DNA from 2 places in the Janibacter sp. UYMM211 genome. Region 1 is predicted to be linked to the other one. Evidence: riboswitches for the same ligand, from Rfam matches in the RefSeq annotation. Region 1 holds a riboswitch; the other holds the start of a gene.
What was found. Region 1 has a riboswitch for cyclic di-AMP ahead of ABIB53_RS04825 (C40 family peptidase). Riboswitches for the same ligand answer to the same signal wherever they lie in the genome.
Positions count from the first base shown of each region.

Region 2: linked by a shared signal. The riboswitch ahead of ABIB53_RS11630 (C40 family peptidase) and the one ahead of ABIB53_RS04825 (C40 family peptidase) in region 1 are both predicted to bind cyclic di-AMP.

Region 1 is NZ_JBEPOY010000001.1:1,039,934-1,044,138, forward strand. It holds gene ABIB53_RS04815 (HNH endonuclease signature motif containing protein) at 1-144, shown strand, start outside; gene ABIB53_RS04820 (glycoside hydrolase family 15 protein) at 164-1,609, opposite strand; gene ABIB53_RS04825 (C40 family peptidase) at 1,700-2,605, opposite strand; cyclic di-AMP (ydaO/yuaA leader) riboswitch at 2,614-2,778, opposite strand; gene ABIB53_RS04830 (iron-dependent transcriptional repressor DtxR) at 2,888-3,610, opposite strand; gene ABIB53_RS04835 (MFS transporter) at 3,607-4,205, opposite strand, start outside.
Region 2 is NZ_JBEPOY010000004.1:91,813-96,017, forward strand. It holds gene ABIB53_RS11625 (S8 family serine peptidase) at 1-776, opposite strand, end outside; gene ABIB53_RS11630 (C40 family peptidase) at 961-1,713, opposite strand; cyclic di-AMP (ydaO/yuaA leader) riboswitch at 1,709-1,874, opposite strand; gene ABIB53_RS11635 (aspartate aminotransferase family protein) at 2,109-3,527, shown strand; gene ABIB53_RS11640 (metallophosphoesterase family protein) at 3,633-4,130, opposite strand.

The DNA of each region.
Region 1 (4,205 bases):
GCACAGGGTGGGAGCACCGACCTCGACGACGCAGCACCCCTGTGCGGACGACACCACCGCATGCTCCACGGACCCGACTGGCAGCACACCACCACCCGCAGACAGGACAGATCCGTCTCGATCCGCTTCTACCGACGGACGTAGAGCGATGGCGCGGCAGGGATCAGGCGGGGCCGAAGGGGGGTACCTGCTGGGCGGGAGGTGCCGGCTGGGCGGGGGACGAGGCCGGGGAGCCCGGGACGGGCGCGGAACCGGGCTGGGCGGGCGGCGAGCTCGGGGCCGGCGCGGCACCGGGCTGGCCCTGGGGGGTGGTGGCGGCGAGGGTCTCGACCGCGAGCACGGAGACGGCCGCGGTCCAGGCGAGGGGTGCGGGTCCGGCGGAGGCGCCGTCGTGGAGGACCTTCTCGGGCAGGGAGCCGCCACGGGTCCGGTGCACGGCGAGCCAGCCGAGCGCGTCGCGGGCCTGGTCGTGCGAGTCCGCGGAGCTCGCCCAGGCGCCGGCGAGCAGGGCGACCTCCGGGGTCCAGGCGACGCCGTCGCCGCGCCAGTCCTCGCCCGGGGCGTAGCCGCCGTTGCTGCGGGCCATGCGCCGGCTGGCCGACTCGAGCGCCGAGCGCAGGCTCTCCTCGGCCCGGCCCGCGGCCCGGTAGGGCGGGAGCATGAAGGCGATCGACGCATCGCGCGAGAGGCGGCCCCGCTGCCGCGGCCAGCCGGCGGCCCCGAAGACCTCGATCATCGCCGTCTCGAGACGCCCGGCGACCTGACCGCACCGGTCGGCGAGCTCGAGGTCGCCCTCTCCGCCGAGACGGGCGAGGACGAGCTCGGCGTGCTCGAGACCGACGAGGATCGGGGCGGCCGTGCCCAGCGTGAGACGGGGGGCGTCGACCTCCCAGTAGTCCGGGCTCGGCCGGGGCAGGCCGGACGCGCGGACCTGGCCCAGGGCGAGCCGGGCGCACCGGCGCACGAGCGCGGCGACGTCGTCGCGGGCCGAGGACCCGAGCCAGTCGTCCACGGTGCGGCCGGCCGACCACAGGACCCAGCCCATGCCGTCGGACTGCGGGTGGCGGCCGTCGGGGGTGCCGCCGTCGGGGAGGTACCGGGCCTCGACGTGGTCGCCGACGACCAGCCGAGAGAGGGCGTGCATCTGGCGGACGGCCGCTGGGGCGTCGCCGAGCGCCTGGAGCGCGACCGCGACGTGAGCGGTGTCGCGGGGCCAGGCGTATCGCCAGCGGCCCTCCCAGCCGGCAACGGCGACCGGCAGCCCCCACGAGAGCACCCACAGGTCGAGTGCGGCCTGGGTGAGCAGCCCGCCGTGCGGGCCGTCGAGGTCGAGCGGGACCCCGGCGAGCAGCGCGTCCTGGGCGTCGACCGCCTCGGCGGCGAGTGGGCCGTCGATCGTGCGTCGGCCCCGGACGAGCAGGCCGAGCTCGCCGACCGAGACGTTGCGCCGCGACGCACGCCACGGCTGCTCCCCCGTCGTGGCCACGGTCGCGCCGAAGGACAGCTCGCGCGCGCGTCGCTGACCGTCGCGGTGGTCGTTGCCCGCGGCGGTCAGACCGAGCGCGAGCAGACCGCCGCCCCCGGCGAGGAGGCTGCGACGGCTGGGCACCGGCCCATGGTGCCAGGACACGCCGAAGGCCCCCGCCGGTGGCGAGGGCCTTCGAGCGTGTCGAGCGCGCTGGCGTCGAGCGAAGGGGTGTCAGCTCACCCGGCCGTAGCCGGAGACCCCGTCGAAGATCGGGCGGACCGAGATCGAGGACCCGGTGCGCGGGGCGTCGATCATCATGCCGTCGCCGACGTAGATGCCCATGTGGTACGCCGGAGAGCCGAAGAAGACGAGGTCACCGGGCTGCGGGTTGCTCACCGGGGTGGTGGCGGCCTGCTGCTCGGTCGTCGTGCGCGGCAGCGACTTGCCGGCCTTGGCGAAGACGTACTGGGTGAAGCCCGAGCAGTCGAAGCCGGACGGGGTGGTGCCGCCGTAGACGTAGGGGACGCCGATGTACTGCTTGGCGATCGAGATGACGTCGCCCGACGCGGCCGGGGCCTGCGTGGTCTCGGTCTGCTGCGTCGGGGCCGACTCGGTCGGGGTCTGCGTCGGCGTCTGCGTCGGGGCGGGGGTGCGCTCCTGCGAGCGGCTGGCGCTCTCGTCCTCCTGGCGCTCCTGCTCGGCGGCGGCTGCCTGCTCGCGCTCGCGCTCGGCCTGCTCGCGGGCGGCCTGCTGCTCCGCGGCGATCTCGGCGCGACGCTCCTGCACGAGGCGGACCATCCACGGCGGCGGGCCCTGGGGCTTCTCGACGGCGCCGACCGTCAGGGCGCCGAAGGTCTGCTGACCGGCGCTGGGGGTCGTCGTCTGCGGGGCGGCGACGGCGGGCACGGCCGCGACGGTGCTGACGTCGGCGGCGGCGACCTCCTGACGGCCCTGGTCGACGGGGGCGTCAGCGGCCGAGGCCGGGACGGCGACGGCGGCGATGAGCCCGCCGGACGCGGCGACGACGGCCGCGCCCTTGACGAGGGGGGTCGTCGCGTCGGAGACGATGGTGGTCAGCTCGGTGACGGGGTTGTACCGTCCGGCGGCGCGGTGACGCCCGTGGCTGCGCTCGGTCACAGTGGTGCCTCTCGATGCCTACGAGGTGAGCTGTCGGGTTCGGGTGGAGGACACCCGGCCCAGCAGGACGCCGCGCGAGCGACGACCTGGAGGACTTCACCCCGAGGAGCGAGCACGCTCGCCCCGATGGTGGGTCCCCCGCTCCTGCCCGGTGGTGGAGCCGGACGTCGGCACGGGGGCAGGACTCGGCGGTCCGTGTCGACGGTCCGTCCTCAGGGGGTGGACGGACTCCAGCACCGTACACACGACGTGAGCGAAAGTCACGTTCGGGTCACGGCAGTGTCACGAGATGGTCAGCGGCTCCGCCGGCTGGACGAAGACGTGGCTCGCGACGTCGCGGGGCAGCGACACCCCTTCGCTCTCCTGGGCGCCCTCGAGGACGACGACGACACGGTCGTCCTCGTCGTCGCGCACGACGACCCGGGCGCCGGGGCGGACCTTGGCCAGCGTGAGCAGCGGCAGCGCGGCCTCGTCGACCTGGACCGGCTCGCCGAGACGGCGCACGACGAAGGGGCCGGCCATCGACCCGTCGACGACCTCGGTGAGGCTGCTCAGACCCTCGCGGAACTCGTCGACCTCGGTCTCGCCGAGGAGCTCGTCGAGCCCGGGGATCGGGTTGCCGTAGGGCGACTCGCGGTGCTCGCCGAGGAGGCCGACGATCTTGCGCTCGACCCGGTCGGACATGACGTGCTCCCAGCGGCAGGCCTCCTCGTGGACGAACTCCCACTCGAGGCCGACGACCTCGGTGAGCAGCAGCTCGGCGAGGCGGTGCTTGCGCATGACCCGGGTCGCGAGGACGCGGCCGTGGTCGGTGAGGACCAGGCGGCGGTCGGTCCCGACGTGCACGAGGTCGTCGCGCTCCATCCGCGCGACGGTCTGCGAGACCGTCGGGCCGGAGTGGCCCAGACGCTCGGCGATCCGGGCGCGCATCGGAGGGATGCCCTCCTCCTCGAGCTCGAAGATCGTGCGGAGGTACATCTCGGTGGTGTCGACCAGGTCCTTCACGAGACCGATTGTGCCCGCTCATCGGCTCTGGACCTATCGCGCAGCCGGCGCCGGTCCGCTCGGAGCACCCAGTACGTCACCCAGCCGGAGCCGACGAGACCGGCGAGGCCGAGCGTGAGGGCGGCGGCGGTGAGCGAGAAGAGGCCGGTGAGCGCGGCGACGGCGAGCGCACCGCCGGCGTTGCCGATCTCGCCGCAGAAGCGCCACCCGCCGAGGAACTGCGCGCGGCCGAGAGCCGGGGCGTTGTCGGCGCCGATCGTCATGACGATGCCGGCGCCCAGACCGTTGGCCGCGGCCATGCCGCACGCGACGACGACGAGCCCGACGAGGTCGGTGGCGAGCGGCAGCGCGATCATCGTCGCGCCGAGCAAGAAGCTCATCGGGCCGGCGATCGCGGCGCGGCCGAAGCGGTCCATCGCCCATCCGGCGGGGTAGACGAGGAAGAGCTCGACGACCCCGGCGACGGCGAAGACCGCCGAGCTCTGGGCGCCGTCGAGCCCGATCTGCGTCGCCCACAACGGCAGGATGACCAGCCGCGCCTGGCGCAGCCCGCTGATGACGAGCACGCCGAGGCCGAGGGTGAGCAGGACGCGGG
Region 2 (4,205 bases), on a different contig from region 1:
GCCGCGATGGTGCCGGCGACGTGGGTGCCGTGACCGCTCGGGTCCTCCTCGACGGGGTCGACGCACGAGTCCTGCTCGCAGTCGCCGTCGATCTCCGGTCGGTCGACGACGAAGTTGCGGGACCGATCGACGTCGACGACGCCGGACAGGTCGGGGTGGGTGACGTCGACGCCCGAGTCGATGACGGCGACCGTCACGCCCTCGTCGCCGTCGTCCGCCGCGGCCTGGGCCTGCGGCGCCCCGATGAGGCTCATGCCCCACAGCCGGTCGTCGAGGGGGTCGGCCTTCGGCGCGGCCGCCGCGCGCGCGGGCCGGGCCGGGGCGATGGTCGCACGCCGGACGGCGGGCACGGAGGTGGCGGCGCGGAGCGACATCGCGCCCGAGCCGTCCTCCTCGGGGCCCTGCCACGCCGGGTCGCGATCGGTCGCGACCGCGCTCACGCCGTCGACCTGCGCGGCCCGCTCCTCGAAGCCCTCGTCGCTCGTGCGCACTGCGACCATGCCGATAGCGGTGTTGACCGAGATGACCGGCTCGCCGGCGCCGAGCAGGCGGTCGGCGACCGCACGGGTCTGGGCGGGGTCGTCGACGAGCACCACCCACTCGAGCCCCTCGGGCTCGGTCACCGGGTAGGTCGTCACCGACGACGTGCTCTGGGTGCCCTGCGGCAGGGCCGCGGAGCTCGTCGGGCTCGACGAGCCGCTCGAGCTCGCCGATTCGCCCGAGGCCTCGGGCTCCTCACGTCCGATCGAGACCATCGAGCAGGCCGACAGGCTCACCCCGACGACCACCCCGAGCGCCCCTGCCCGGCGCAGCGCGCCCCCCGCACCTGCACGTCTCGTCGACCGTCCCACGGTGACACCCCTTCGCTCGCTGACGGGACCACGATGCCTCACCGGGCCCCCGACGACGAAGGGGGACCCGCGGCGCTCGCCACGGGTCCCCCTTCGTCGGTGGGTCGGCTCAGAAGCGGCCGTAGCTCACCTGGTTGGTCCAGATGGCGCGCTTGCTCACGCTCGTGCCGCTGCGGCCCGAGTCGATGATCTTGCCGGCGCCGGCGTAGATGCCGACGTGGTAGGCGGGGGCGCCGAAGAAGACGAGGTCGCCGGGCTGGGGGTTGCTCGTCTTCCACGCGGCGCGGCGCTGGGCCTCGGCGGTGCGCGGCAGCGACTTGCCGTGCTGCTTGAGGACGTAGCCGGTGAAGCCGGAGCAGTCGAAGCCGGTCGACGGCGAGGTGCCGCCGTAGCGGTAGGGGGTGCCGTAGTAGCGCGCGGCCGTGGCGACGACGCTCGAGGTGCGGCTGCTCGTGCGCGACGCGGTCTTCTTCTTGGCCGTCGTGGCGCGCAGACCCATCTTCGCGGCGGTGCGCGGGCCGACGACGCCGTCGGCGGTGAGGCCGTGACGCTTCTGCCAGCTCTTGACGGCGGACTTCGTGCGGGGGCCGAAGACGCCGTCGGCGCTCACGCCGACCTTGCGCTGGACCTGCTTGACGAGGCCGCCGCGGTGGCCCTGCCACAGCGTGCGGATGGTGGCGGTGCTCGTGCTCGACGCGGCGGTGGCGGCCGGGGTGGCGACGCTCGCAGGGGCGGCGGACGCGGCGCCCGCGGCGGGCACCGCGACGGCGACGGCGGCCAGGGAGGTGGCGGCGGTGGCGCCCGCACGGGCGATGGACGGGGTGCTCTTGGGCGCGCGGTGGCGGCCGGCATATGCGGTCATGTGTCTCCAGCGCCTTCGAGGTGAGCTGTCGGATTAGGGTGGAGATGCACCCCGCCGGTCGTCACGGTGGACGACCCGGCTTCACCCCGAGACCGGCTGACCGGTCGGTAGAAGTTGGGTCCCCCGCTCCCGCCATGTCGCAAATCAGGGGGACCTCCGAGCTGGCGGGACTCGGCGTGCCTGGAGGCCTTCCTCCCGTCGTCAGGAGGTGCCTGAAGAGTAGGCCAGAGTCGCCGCCTTTACCAGCCCGTGACCTTCTTTTCTCGCCCGCCGACGGCGGGACGGCCCGCGGCGACCGCGCAGGGGGCGCTCGATCCGCCGTCGCCGGGGTCCTCGCGTGCGTCATGATGAGCCCACCACGGCGGCCGTCGGCCGCCCCGTCAGGAGGCGATGACATGTCCGACGCGACCCCGACCCCGAGCTGGCCGGCCGCGGACCCGGCGGCTCGACGGGTGCTCCCGTCCAGCTCCACCCCGCTCGACCAGGACCGGGTCCAGGCCCTCCTCGTCCAGGAGTGGGAGCGCTTCACCAAGGACACCCCGGGGTCCGGTGAGCACAACGCCCGCGCGAGCAAGTCGCTCCCGCTCGGCGTCACCTCGTCCTTCCAGCACTGGGAGCCCTATCCGATCTCCATCACCTCGGCGCGCGGGGCGCACCTCACCGACGTCGACGGCCGTCAGCTGCTCGACCTGTCGATGGGCTTCGGCGCGATGCTCGTCGGGCACCTCAACCCCGTCGTCGTCGAGCGCGTCCAGCACGCCCTCGCCGAGGTCGGCACGCTCTTCGTCACCCCGTCGCCGACCGCGACGCGGGTCGCCGAGCGCTACCAGGAGCGCTTCGGTCTCGACATGCTGCGCTTCACGCAGTCGGGCACCGAGTCCCTCATGTACGCCGTCCGCGCGGCCCGCGCGTACACCGAGCGCAAGGCGATCATCAAGATCGAAGGGGGGTACCACGGCGGGTACGACGCCCTCCAGGTCTCGGTCAAGCCCGACCTCGCCGACGCCGGTCCCGCCGAGGCGCCGACGCCCGAGGTCCCCTTCGACGTCGAGGCCGGCACCGTCCACGTCGTGCCCTACAACGACCTGCCCTACCTGCAGCGCATCCTCGAGCAGCACGGCAGGCAGGTCGCGGCCGTCGTCATGGAGCCGGTCGTCGAGAACCTCGCGATCGTCCTGCCCGACGAGGGCTACCTCGCCGGCGTGCGCGCCGCGTGCGACGCCGCGGGCACCCTGCTGATCTTCGACGAGGTCAAGACCGGGCTCACCGCCGGCTACGGCGGCGCCTCGCAGCGCATCGGGGTCAAGCCCGACCTCGTCACCCTCGCCAAGAGCATCGGCGGCGGGCTCCCGCTCGCGGCCTTCGGCGGCACGGCCGAGGTCATGCAGGTCGTCGTCGACGGGCGGATGGCCCACTTCGGCACGTACAACGGCAACCCGCTCGTCATGGCGGCCGCCGAGGCCGTCGACGAGGTGTGCACCCACGAGGCGCTGCAGGCCGCCGAGGACATCAACCTCGGCACGCTCGGCCGGATCGACGACGTCATCCGCGAGCTCGAGCTGCCCGCGCACACCGTCGGCATGGGTCTCAAGGGCTGCGTCACGTGGTCGAGCGGGCCGGTGCGCAACTACCGCGACTACAAGGCGACCGATTTCGGGGTCGCCGAGCTGTCCTGGCTGTGGGGCGTCAACCGCGGCGTCCTCACCCCGCCCGGGCTCGACGAGCAGTGGCTCGTCTCGCTCGCGCACACGCAGGCCGACATGGACGGGCTCGTCGAGCAGTACACCGAGCTCGGGCGCGCGCTGCGCGGCTGACCTCCACCCGGCTGGCGACCCACCTACCCCTCCGTATGCGGGGTGATCACCCCACATACGGAGGGGTAGGCGGGGTCGTGGCGAGGGGCGGCAGGAGAGCGGGGGTCAGATCTCGACGACCTCGTGGCTCACCAGCCGCCCGTCCTCGACGCGCAGCCAGCCGTAGGTGGGGCAGGGCTGGCGGCGCTTGTCCGTCGGCGAGCCGGGGTTGAAGAGGTGCACCGCGCCGGTGTCGTCGTCCATCGGGATGTGCGAGTGCCCGAAGACGACGAGGTCGGCGGTCTCGAAGCGGCGCCGCATGCGGCGGTCGCGACCCCCCTTCGCCCCCGAGTCGTGGATCATCGCGACCCGCAGCCCGTCGAGGTCGAGCTCGAGGGTCTCGGGCACCCCGCCGCCCCACGCGGCGACCTCGGGACCGTCGTTGTTGCCGAGGACGACGTGCACCGGGGCGTGCTCGGCGAGGGTGTCGAGGACGTCCGGCGTGCACACGTCACCCGCGTGCAGGACGAGGTCGGCCCGCTCGAGCGGGGCGCGAAGGGGGCCTGGCAGCGCCTTCCAGAAGCGGGGGGCGTGGGTGTCGGAGACGACGAGGACGTCGAGCATGGGGCCAGCGTGCCACCGTCTGGACGAGACCCCCGGGCCGCGGCCTCCCGGGCCCGGCCGCTCTGACATCGTGGG